Linked DNA regions of Shinella zoogloeoides. The protein of the gene in region 2 interacts with the protein of the main gene of each other region in a pairwise test. Links are inferred from orthologs where the notes say so. Each region holds a gene or a part of one and is shown on either strand. Other genes may lie near its edges.

The links.
Region 1: the proteins of gyrB (region 2) and gyrA interact in binary tests that used the Escherichia coli proteins (3 or more experiments, as listed by UniProt). The link is inferred for Shinella zoogloeoides from one-to-one orthologs.

Annotation. Positions count from the first base shown.
Region 1 is NZ_CP132311.1:1,583,625-1,588,376, reverse strand. The notes cover bases 1,061-4,398. They hold gyrA (DNA gyrase subunit A), read left to right. Parts: upstream 1,061-1,426; coding sequence 1,427-4,198; downstream 4,199-4,398. Other genes in these bases: Q9316_RS08990 (hypothetical protein), read right to left, coding at 4,367-4,398; Q9316_RS09000 (MarC family protein), read right to left, coding at 1,061-1,187. Outside these bases: Q9316_RS09005 (GNAT family N-acetyltransferase), read left to right, coding at 1-526; more of Q9316_RS09000, read right to left, coding at 558-1,060; more of Q9316_RS08990, read right to left, coding at 4,399-4,513; Q9316_RS08985 (hypothetical protein), read right to left, coding at 4,528-4,653. UniProt on the Escherichia coli protein: A type II topoisomerase that negatively supercoils closed circular double-stranded (ds) DNA in an ATP-dependent manner to maintain chromosomes in an underwound state.
Region 2 is NZ_CP132311.1:3,631,634-3,637,720, reverse strand. Bases 1,462-4,519 are described here. They hold gyrB (DNA topoisomerase (ATP-hydrolyzing) subunit B), read right to left. Parts: upstream 4,178-4,519; coding sequence 1,745-4,177; downstream 1,462-1,744. Other genes in these bases: Q9316_RS18820 (helix-turn-helix domain-containing protein), read right to left, coding at 4,314-4,519; Q9316_RS18830 (nitroreductase family protein), read left to right, coding at 1,462-1,701. Outside these bases: gabD (NADP-dependent succinate-semialdehyde dehydrogenase), read right to left, coding at 1-949; more of Q9316_RS18830, read left to right, coding at 1,108-1,461; more of Q9316_RS18820, read right to left, coding at 4,520-4,694; Q9316_RS18815 (Smr/MutS family protein), read right to left, coding at 4,691-5,260; mltA (murein transglycosylase A), read right to left, coding at 5,247-6,087. UniProt on the Escherichia coli protein: DNA gyrase negatively supercoils closed circular double-stranded DNA in an ATP-dependent manner to maintain chromosomes in an underwound state.

The sequences.
Region 1 (4,752 bases), 2.0 Mb from region 2 along the record:
GCTCGTGCTTCGGAAATTTGCCCCCGGCGACTTTTCCGCCTTCGCTTCCTACCATTCCCGGCAGGACGTCTATCGTTACCTCTATGCCGACCCGCCGGAGGCAACGGCGCTGGAAGAGCGGTTCGCGAGGCTGCTGAACGCTGAGTTCGAACAGGATGGCGATGTGTTCAAGCTGGCCGTCACGCGCAAGGGCGATGACATGCTGCTCGGCGAGGTGCTGCTGAAACTGGAGAGCAAGGACGCGCTGCAGGGCGAAGTCGGCTATATCTTCAACCCCGTCCATGCCGGCCAGGGCTATGCGACGGAAGCCGTTGCCGCGATGATCGACCTGGGCTTCTCCGCCTTCGGCTTTCATCGCATCTTCGCGCGGCTGGATACCGGGAACAAGGGTTCGGTCGGGGTCGTCGAACGCCTCGGCTTGCGGCGCGAGGCTCATCTGGTCGAAAACGACCGCTTCAACGGCACCTGGGGCGACGAATATATCTACGCCATTCTGGCACGCGAATGGAAAGCACGGCGGCACTAGCAACCGGCGTGCGCGACCATTCTCCGCCCGCTCAGAGAGCGAAGGCGGATTTCACGCCGTCGACCACGAACTGCACCGCCAGCGCCGCGAGGATGACGCCGAGCAGGCGCGTGAGGATGGCACGGCCGGTATTGCCGAGGAAACGGTCGATGCGCTCGGCGATGACCAGCGACAGGAACAGGATGCCGATGCAGAGCGCCAGGACGCCGATGAGGACGCCGCGTTCGAGCGCGGAAGGGAAGGAGCCGGAGGTGAGGATCGTCGCGGAGATCGCGCCGGGGCCGGCGATCAGCGGCAGGGCGAGCGGGAAGACGGCGATGTTGTGGATGTGGTCGCGGGTGATCGCCACCTCGCTGGTCTTCTCCTTGCGCTCGTTGCGGCGCTCGAAGATCATCTCGAAGGCGATCCAGAACAGGAGCAGGCCGCCGGCAATGCGGAAGGCGCCGATGGAGATGCCGAGCAGCGAGAGGACGCCGGAACCCGTCACCGCGAAGACGGCGAGGATGCAGAAGGCGATGATGCAGCCGCGCAGCGCCACCTGCTTGCGCTGCGGGCGTGTCATGCCCACGGTGAGCCCCAGGAAGATCGGGGCGAGGCCGGGCGGGTCGATGGTCACGAGCAGGGTCGTGATCGCATTGACCACGAGATCGATGTTCAGCATGGAAGGCGTTTCCCCTCGCCGTTGCGCGGCCGTTTGCGATGGCCTTGTGCCCGCATTGTTAGGCGAGGGCGAGCCGCAAGGGAAGGGCGGTGACAAAGTCCTGCCGGCAAGACCATGAAAATGCGCAAATTGGCGGATTTACAGGAAAAGCCTGTTCAAAACCCCTGGCGAAATTGGCGCTTGGAGCATCGGTAGGCTATAAAATTGCATCTGATTCTGAACAACGATCGTGACCGAAATTGACAGAACAATCGACACCCGGCGGCAAGAACCCTCCCGGCATTGAGCCGATCTCCATCATCGAGGAAATGCAGCGGTCCTATCTCGATTACGCCATGAGCGTGATCGTGTCCCGCGCGCTGCCCGATGTGCGCGACGGCCTCAAGCCCGTGCACCGGCGCATCCTCTACTCGATGAGCGAGATGGGGGTCGACTGGAACAAGAAATACGTGAAGTCGGCCCGCGTCACCGGTGATGTGATGGGTAAATACCATCCGCACGGCGACAGCGCGATCTACGACGCGCTGGCGCGCATGGCGCAGGACTGGTCGCTCCGCCTGCCGCTGATCGACGGCCAGGGCAACTTCGGCTCCGTCGACGGCGATCCGCCGGCGGCCCAGCGCTACACGGAATGCCGCCTAGAAAAGGCCGCCCATTCCCTGCTCGACGACCTCGACAAGGAAACGGTCAACTTCCGTGACAACTACGACGGCACGATGAGCGAGCCCGTCGTCGTCCCGGCCAAGTTCCCGAACCTCCTGGTCAACGGGGCGGGCGGCATCGCGGTCGGCATGGCGACCAACATTCCGCCGCACAACCTTTCCGAAGTCATCAACGGCTGTATCGCGCTGATCGACAATCCGGCGATCGATCTGCTCGACCTGATGCAGCACATTCCGGGGCCTGACTTCCCGACCGGCGCGCTGATCCTCGGCCGCGCCGGCATCCGTCAGGCCTACGAGACCGGCCGAGGCTCCGTCGTCATGCGTGGCCGCGCCACGATCGAGCCGATGCGCGGGGACCGCGAGCAGATCATCGTCACCGAGATTCCCTTCCAGGTGAACAAGGCGTCGATGATCGAGAAGATGGCGGAACTCGTGCGCGACAAGCGCATCGAGGGCATTTCCGACCTTCGCGACGAATCCGACCGCGACGGCTACCGCGTCGTCATCGAGCTGAAGCGCGATGCCAATGCCGAGGTCATCCTCAACCAGCTCTACCGCTACACGCCGCTGCAGACCTCCTTCGGCTGCAACATGGTGGCGCTGAACGGCGGCAAGCCGGAGCAGATGACGCTGCTCGACATGCTTCGCGCCTTCGTCGCCTTCCGCGAAGAGGTCGTCAGCCGCCGCACGAAATACCTGCTGCGCAAGGCGCGCGACCGCGCCCATGTCCTGGTGGGCCTTGCCATCGCGGTTGCCAATATCGACGAGGTAATCAGCCTCATCCGCCGCGCGCCCGATCCGCAGACGGCGCGCGAGCAGTTGATGGAGCGCCGCTGGCCGGCCAAGGACGTCGATGTGCTGATCCGTCTCATCGACGATCCGCGCCATCGCATCAACGAGGACCTCACCTACAATCTCTCCGAGGAGCAGGCCCGCGCCATCCTCGAGCTGCGTCTGGCGCGCCTTACCGCGCTCGGCCGTGACGAGATCGACGAGGAACTCAACAAGATCGGTGAGGAGATCAAGGACTATCTCGACATCCTCTCCTCGCGCCTGCGCATCATGACGATCGTCAAGGACGAACTCGCCGCCATCAGGGACGAATTCGGCACGCCGCGCCGCACCGAGATCGCCGAGGGCGGTCCCGACATGGACGACGAGGACCTGATCGCCCGCGAAGACATGGTGGTGACCGTGTCGCATGCCGGCTACGTCAAGCGCGTGCCGCTCGCCACCTACCGCGCGCAGCGCCGCGGCGGCAAGGGCCGCTCCGGCATGGCCATGAAGGACGAGGATTTTGCGACCCGCCTCTTCGTCGCCAACACGCATACGCCGGTCCTGTTCTTCTCCTCGCGCGGCATCGTCTACAAGGAGAAGGTCTGGCGCCTGCCGATCGGCACGCCGCAGTCGAAGGGCAAGGCGCTCATCAACATGCTGCCGCTGGAACCCGGCGAGCGCATAACGACGATCATGCCGCTGCCCGAGGACGAGACGACGTGGGAAAACCTCGACGTCATGTTCTCGACGACCCGCGGCACGGTTCGCCGCAACAAGCTGTCCGACTTCGTCCAGGTCAACCGCAACGGCAAGATCGCGATGAAGCTGGAGGAAGACGGCGATGAGATCCTCAACGTCGAGACCTGCACGGAGAGCGACGACGTGCTGCTGACGACCGCGCTCGGCCAGTGCATCCGCTTCTCGGTCGATGACGTTCGCGTCTTTGCCGGCCGCAATTCGGTCGGCGTGCGCGGCATCTCGCTCGGCAAGGGCGACCGCATCATCTCGATGACCATCGTCAGCCATGTCGATGCCGAGCCATGGGAGCGCGCGGCCTACCTTAAGCGTTCCGCCGCCGAGCGCCGCGCCAGCGGCGTCGACGAGGAGGATATCGCGCTGGTCGGCGAAGAGGTAGGCGAGATCGGCGACCTCACGGAAGAGCGCTACCAGGAGCTCAAGGCGCGCGAGCAGTTCGTGCTGACGGTTTCGCAGAAGGGCTTCGGCAAGCGGTCGTCCTCCTACGACTTCCGCACCTCGGGCCGCGGCGGCAAGGGCATCCGCGCTACCGACACGTCCAAGACGAACGAGATCGGCGAAGTGGTCGCCGCATTCCCGGTTGAGGACAAGGACCAGCTCATGCTCGTCTCCGACGGCGGCCAGTTGATCCGCGTGCCGGTGGACGGCATCCGCATCGCCAGCCGCGCGACCAAGGGCGTGACGATCTTCTCCACTGCCAAGGATGAGAAGGTGGTTTCGGTCGAGCGCATCAGCGAGCCGGAAGGCGAGGACGATGCGGAGATGATCGAGGACGATATCGACGCCGCGGAAGCGACGCCTACCGAGGAATAAACGCCTCGGGCCATTCTAGACATGGAAAAGCCGGACGGGCAGGGAACGACCGTCCGGCTTTTCATTTGACGCGGGCAACCCGGAGGGAAGGCTGCCCGCTTTGACGGCGGCATACGTGCTGCATCATCCTTTGCGCCTTACGGCGCATGGCGTTGCAGGGAGGCGTTCTTAGACGCCGAAGCCGCCTGCTTCTGTTTTCAGTCTTGCCGCCTTCAGTTCCGCGCGGTCCCGTTTGAGTTCCAGGATCGTGCGCGCAAAGTCGAAGGTGAACACGGCGCTGATGAAGACTGTGAATAGGATCGTGAGTGCGGCCATCCTACTTTACCCGATCAACGCAGCCACTTGCCGCGTGCGGCGACCCGGGGCGTAGCCGGCCGATCCTCTTCGCGCAAAGCATGGATCGTTGCAGCGGTGAGCGCGATGAACATGGTCATGCAGAGTAGAGCGAGTGCCATTTTTGTGTTCCTTCAAGCCTAAGGAAACGCATTACTGGTTCCACTGTGTTCGGTCAGGAGAATGCGCGACTGCGACCTTTGTTCCCGACCCCTATGCCG
Region 2 (6,087 bases):
TCTTCAGCTTGCCGACGGCGGCGGCGAGCTTTTCCGAGAAGGCGTCATAGACGCCTTCCTGCACGTAGAGCCGGTTGGCGCACACGCAGGTCTGGCCGTTGTTGCGGAACTTCGCGATCAGCGCGCCTTCGACGGCGGCGTCGAGATCTGCATCGTCGAAGACGATGAAGGGCGCATTGCCGCCCAGCTCCAGACCGAGCTTCTTGATGGTCGGCGCGCACTGCTTGTAGAGCTCGGCGCCGATTTCCGTCGAGCCGGTGAAGGTGAGCTTGCGCACGGTCGGGTTGGCGGTCATTTCCGCGCCGATCTCGCGGGCCGAGCCGGTGATGACCGAGAAGAGGCCGGCGGGCAGGCCGGCTCGCTCGGCGAGGATGGCTATGGCGATCGCCGAGAAGGGCGTCTGCGAGGCGGGCTTCAGCACCATGGCGCAACCGGCGGCGAAGGCGGGGCCGGCCTTGCGGGTGATCATGGCGTTGGGGAAGTTCCAGGGCGTGATGGCCGCGACGACGCCGATCGGCTGCTTCATCACGAGGATGCGCTTGTCCTTCTGGTGGCCGGGCACGATGTCGCCGTAGAGGCGGCGGGCTTCTTCGGCGAACCATTCGACAAAGCTGGCGCCGTAGACGATCTCGCCGGTGGCTTCGGCCAGCGGCTTGCCCTGTTCCATGGTCAGGATGCGGCCGAGATCGTCCTTGTTCTCGATCATCAGCTCGAACCACTTGCGCAGCACGGCCGAGCGTTCCTTGGCGGTGCGGGCGGCCCAGCCCTTCTGGGCCTCGGCGGCCGCATCGATCGCTTCCCTGGTTTCCTTGGCGCCGAGCTTCGGGACATGGCCGACGAGCTCGCCCGTCGCCGGGTTCTTCACGGCAATGCCGCTGGCGTCAGCTTCGATCCAGCGCGTGCCGACAAGGGCTGCCTGGCGGAGCAGGCTCGGGTCTTTGAGGCTCATCGATATCTCCCATTTTCGCGATGCCGTGTGATGTGTCGCAAGGGTTATATTGCGTCAGCCACCCGTTCGACAATGCGACAGAGCGGCGATTTTACCGCTTCGCCGCGCGGGCCGGCGGGTCTAAGGTCGCCGCGCAGACATGACATGCGAGGCTTGCAATGACCCACCCCACCGGCCGCTCGGCGGACCACGCCATCGACCCCATTTTCCTCGACCGCTGGTCGCCCCGCGCCTTCACCGGCGAGGCGATGCCGCAGGACACGCTGCTGTCGCTGTTCGAAGCGGCGCGCTGGGCGCCCTCGGCCGGCAACGGCCAGCCCTGGCGCTTCATCTACGGCCATCGCGGCACTGTGGCCTTCGACACGATCTACAACACGCTGGACGAGGGCAACCGCCGCTGGGCCGACAAGGCTTCCGTACTTGCCGTCATCGTCTCGCAGACCCACCGCAAAAACGCCGACGGCGAGATGCGGCCCATCTATACCCACGCCTTCGATACCGGCGCGGCCTGGGCCTATCTTGCCCTGCAGGCGACGCGTGCCGGCTACCACGCCCACGGCATGGGCGGCATCGATCGCGCGAAGGCGATGGAAGTCCTCGGCATTCCCGACGGGTTTCGCGTCGAGGCCGGTCTTGCCATCGGCAAGATCGCGCCGAAGGAGACGCTGCCGGAAGACCTCATGAAGCGCGAGGTGCCGAGCACGCGCAAGCCGGTGGACGAGTTCATCTCGGAGGGGCGGTTCGTCTCCTGACGACCCCTGAAACCAAAGAGCCGCCTTTCGGCGGCTCTCTTCGTCAGATGTCGAGATTGGCGACGCTGAGCGCGTTTTCCTGGATGAAGTCGCGGCGCGGCTCCACCTCGTCGCCCATCAGGCGGGCGAAAAGGCCGTCGGCGTCCGTCGCGTCCGTCACCTTCACCTGCAGCAGCGAGCGGACGTTCGGATCGAGCGTCGTTTCCCAGAGCTGCTCGGCGTTCATTTCGCCAAGGCCCTTGTAGCGCTGCATGGACAGGCCCTTGCGGCCGGCCGCGAACACGGCATCGAGCAGCGCGCGCGGACCGGTGATTTCGATCTGGCCGTCCTTTCGGCGCAGCACCGGCGGCACCGAATAGGTTTCCTTGAAGCGGGCCGAGAGCTGATCGATATGGCGCGCGTCGGACGAGCCGATCAGCGCCATGTCGACATGGGCGAATTCCTTGACGCCGCGCACCATGCGCTCGAAGCGCAGGCCGCCATCCGTCGCGACCGAGCCTTCCCAGCCGCGCTCCGTCTCCTCGGCGATGAGATCGAGGCGGCGCGCGACCTCCTCGGCCTTGGCGGCGAAGGCCTCGCGGTCGTGGCTGAGTTCGAGGTTCAGCGCGCCCGTGATCGCCGCCTGCTCGATGATCGAGCGGTTGTAGCGCGAATGCAGGCCGTCGAGCAGCGTGCGCAGGCGCAGCGCATCCTGGATCAGCTCGAGAATGTCCTGGCCGACGCGAACCTCGCCCGAGCCCAGCTCCAGCGCCGCATCGTCCAGGCCGGAGCCGATCAGGTAGTCTTCCAGCGCCTTCTCGTTCTTCAGGTACTGGCTCGATTTGCCGCGCGCCACCTTATAGAGCGGCGGCTGGGCGATGTAGAGATGGCCACGCTCGATCAGCTCCGGCATCTGCCGGAAGAAGAAGGTGAGCAGCAGGGTACGGATATGCGCGCCGTCGACGTCGGCGTCCGTCATGATGATGATCTTGTGGTAGCGCAACTTGTCGGCGTTGAACTCGTCCTTGCCGATCGAGGTGCCGAGCGCGGTGATCAGCGTGCCGATCTCCTGGCTGGACAGCATCTTGTCGAAGCGCGCGCGCTCGACGTTGAGGATCTTTCCGCGCAAGGGAAGGATTGCCTGGTTCTCGCGCGAACGGCCCTGCTTGGCCGAACCGCCGGCCGAATCACCCTCGACGAGGAAGACCTCCGATTTAGCCGGGTCACGCTCGGAGCAATCGGCCAGCTTGCCGGGCAGCGAGGAAATGTCGAGCGCGCCCTTGCGCCGTGTCAGTTCGCGCGCCTTGCGCGCCGCCTCGCGGGCCGCTGCGGCCTCCACGACCTTGCCGATGAGGGTCTTCGCATCGGCCGGGTGCTCTTCCATCCAGGTGTTGAGCGCTTCGTTGACGAGGCTTTCGACCACCGGACGCACTTCCGAGGAGACCAGCTTGTCCTTGGTCTGCGAGGAGAATTTCGGGTCGGGAACCTTGACCGAGAGAACGGCGGTCAGGCCTTCGCGGCAGTCGTCGCCCGTCAGCGTGACCTTCTCCTTCTTCATGATGCCGGAGCTTTCGGCATAGGAGACGACCTGGCGGGTCAGCGCGCCGCGGAAGCCGGCCATATGCGTGCCGCCGTCGCGCTGTGGGATGTTGTTGGTGAAGCACAGCACGTTCTCGTGGTAGCTGTCGTTCCACCACATGGCGACTTCGACCGTGATGCCGTCCTTCTCGCCGCGGATGGCGATCGGCTTGTCGACCAGCGGCTTCTTGGCGCGGTCGAGATAGGTGACGAAGGCCTCGAGGCCGCCCTCATACATCAGCTCGTCCTGCTTGACGTCCGAATGGCGGCGGTCGGTGAGGAGGATGCGCACGCCCGAATTGAGGAAGGCCAGCTCGCGAAGGCGGTGCTCCAGCGTCGAATAGACGAATTCGATGTTGGAGAAGGTTTCCGGCGAGGGCAGGAAGGTCACTTCCGTGCCGGTCTCCTCGCCGCAGTCGCCCGTCACAGTCAGCGGGCCATCGGCGACGCCATGGGTGAAGCTCATCTCGTGGATCTTGCCGACGCGGCGGATCTTCAGCTTGAGCGAGACGGAAAGCGCGTTCACCACCGAAACGCCCACGCCGTGCAGGCCGCCCGAGACCTTGTAAGAATTCTGGTCGAATTTGCCGCCGGCGTGGAGCTGGGTCATGATGACCTCGGCCGCCGAGACGCCCTCTTCCTTGTGGATGTCGGTCGGGATGCCGCGGCCGTTGTCGGTCACCGTCACGGAGCCGTCGGCGTTGAGCGTCACCGTCACGATGTCGGCATGGCCGGCCAGCGCCTCGTCGATCGCGTTGTCGACGACCTCGTAGACCATGTGGTGCAGGCCCGAACCGTCATCGGTATCGCCGATATACATGCCCGGGCGCTTGCGCACCGCATCAAGCCCTTTGAGGACCTTGATCGAATCTGCGCCATACTCGGCCGGGCCGTTTTCGGTCTCGGGTGTCTCAGTCATACAAAAGTCTTTCCAGAGTTTTCGCGGCAGGCTGGGAAAGCGGGGCGAATCACGGCTTTCCGGATTCCTTGAATATAGGGATTTTGCCCTGAAGTTCCAAACCAGAGAGCCCGCAAACACGGCAGAATTCAGGGGATCAACCGGGTTTTACCCGGGAATTGCATGCTTTTTCGAGGATGCCGGCAAGCCGGCGCACCGTCTCGGGCGGCAGGTTGCGAATTTCGGCCGAGAGGCGGTTGGCAAAGGCCGTATATTCCGGCGGCAGGCCGGCGGTATCCACCACGATGCGCGGGTCGGAAATCTCCGCGATGCGGAAGAGTTCCTCGGCCTCGTCCCAGATGACGTTGAAGTAGCCGGCGACGCGCTGGAGGAAATCGAAGCTCGGCATGCCGCGCTTTCCATGCTCCAGCGCCGAGAGGTAGGCGGGGCTGACGCCGAGCGCCGCGGCCATCTCCTTCTGCGAGACACCCTTGCGGTCGCGCAGGTGCCGGACGGCCTTGCCGAAGGGTGTCGTCACGACCGGTCTCCCGGCTGGCGGGCGAGGCGGACGTAAAGCGCGCCCTCCCCGCCATGATTGCGCGCCGCCGGCTCGTAGGAGGAGATCAGCGGCCGGAACTCCGGCAGCGAGAACCAAAGCGGCACCGCCCGCTTCAGCGCGCCATCGCTGCCGAGCGAGGTGCCCTTGCCGGTGATGACGAGCACATGGCGCAGCCCCCGTTCATGCGCCTTGATGAGAAAGCCGAGCAGGAAGCCGTGCGCCTCGCTCTGGATCATGCCATGCAGGTCGATGCGCGCCTCGAGCGCCAGGCGCCCCTTGGCGATCTTGCGCTTGACGGGACGCTCCAGCGGGTAATGGCGGGTCTCCCTGCCGCGGCCGAGGGTAAGCGCGATGTCTTCAACGGGCTTGCCGGGCTTCGCCTTCTTCGGCGCCGCCTCGGGCGGTTTCGGCTGCGCGATCTCTTCGGCGAAAACGGCCTCGAACTCGGTCAGGGCGTCGAGCCTGCCGGGCAGCGCCCGCGTGCTGCGCGCCACCTTGCCCCAGAGGATGCGGTCCTCGCTGGAGAGCGTCTTATCCTTCGGCATGGAGGTAGCGCTCCGCCGCCGCGCGGGGGACGAGGATGTGGAAGGTGGCGACATTGCGCACATGGCCCGCCAGCGCCCCCGCCGCATCGCCGGATCCGGTGAAGATATCGCCGCGCGCGGGGCCGACGATGGCCGTGCCGGTATCGAGCGCCAGCATCAGCCGACGGAAGGGTTTTCCGCCGTCCATGTGGGTGAGGCTGCCGCTCGCAATAAAGAAGGGCAGGCCGAAGGTGTGGATCGTCCGGTCGACCGCCAGCGAGCGACCGGCGACCAGCGGCACCTTGGCGGCGGCGATCGGGCCGAGCGAGGGATCATCGACCGTCGCTTCCTTGAAGAAGATGAAGGAGCGGTTGTGCCAGAGCACTTCGTCCACCTGGTCTTCATGCCGGGCCAGCCAGTCGCGGATCGAGGCCATGGAGACGGTTGCGGCATCGATCGCACCGCGGTCGATCAGCAGCTTGCCGATCGGCGAGAAGGGATGCCCGGATTTTGCGGCATAGGTAATGCGCTTCATCGATCCGTCGGGATAGACCAGCCGGGCCGCGCCCTGGATATGGGCGAAGAACACGTCGACCTTCGAGCGCGCATAGGCGATCTCCAGCCCGCGGCCGGCGAGATAGCCCCGTTCGATCTCGCCGCGGTCGGGATGCTCGACGACCGCGCCGTCCTTCTGCAGCCCGAAGGCGTAGCCCTCTGGAAAACCGGCGGGGCGGTTGGCGTCGTCGATGTCGACCAGACCCTTCGGCCGGCGGTAGAAGGCAAAGCGATAGTCCGCATCCGGCTCGGCCTTCACGGCCACTTCCGGCTCGTAGAATGCCGTGACGAAA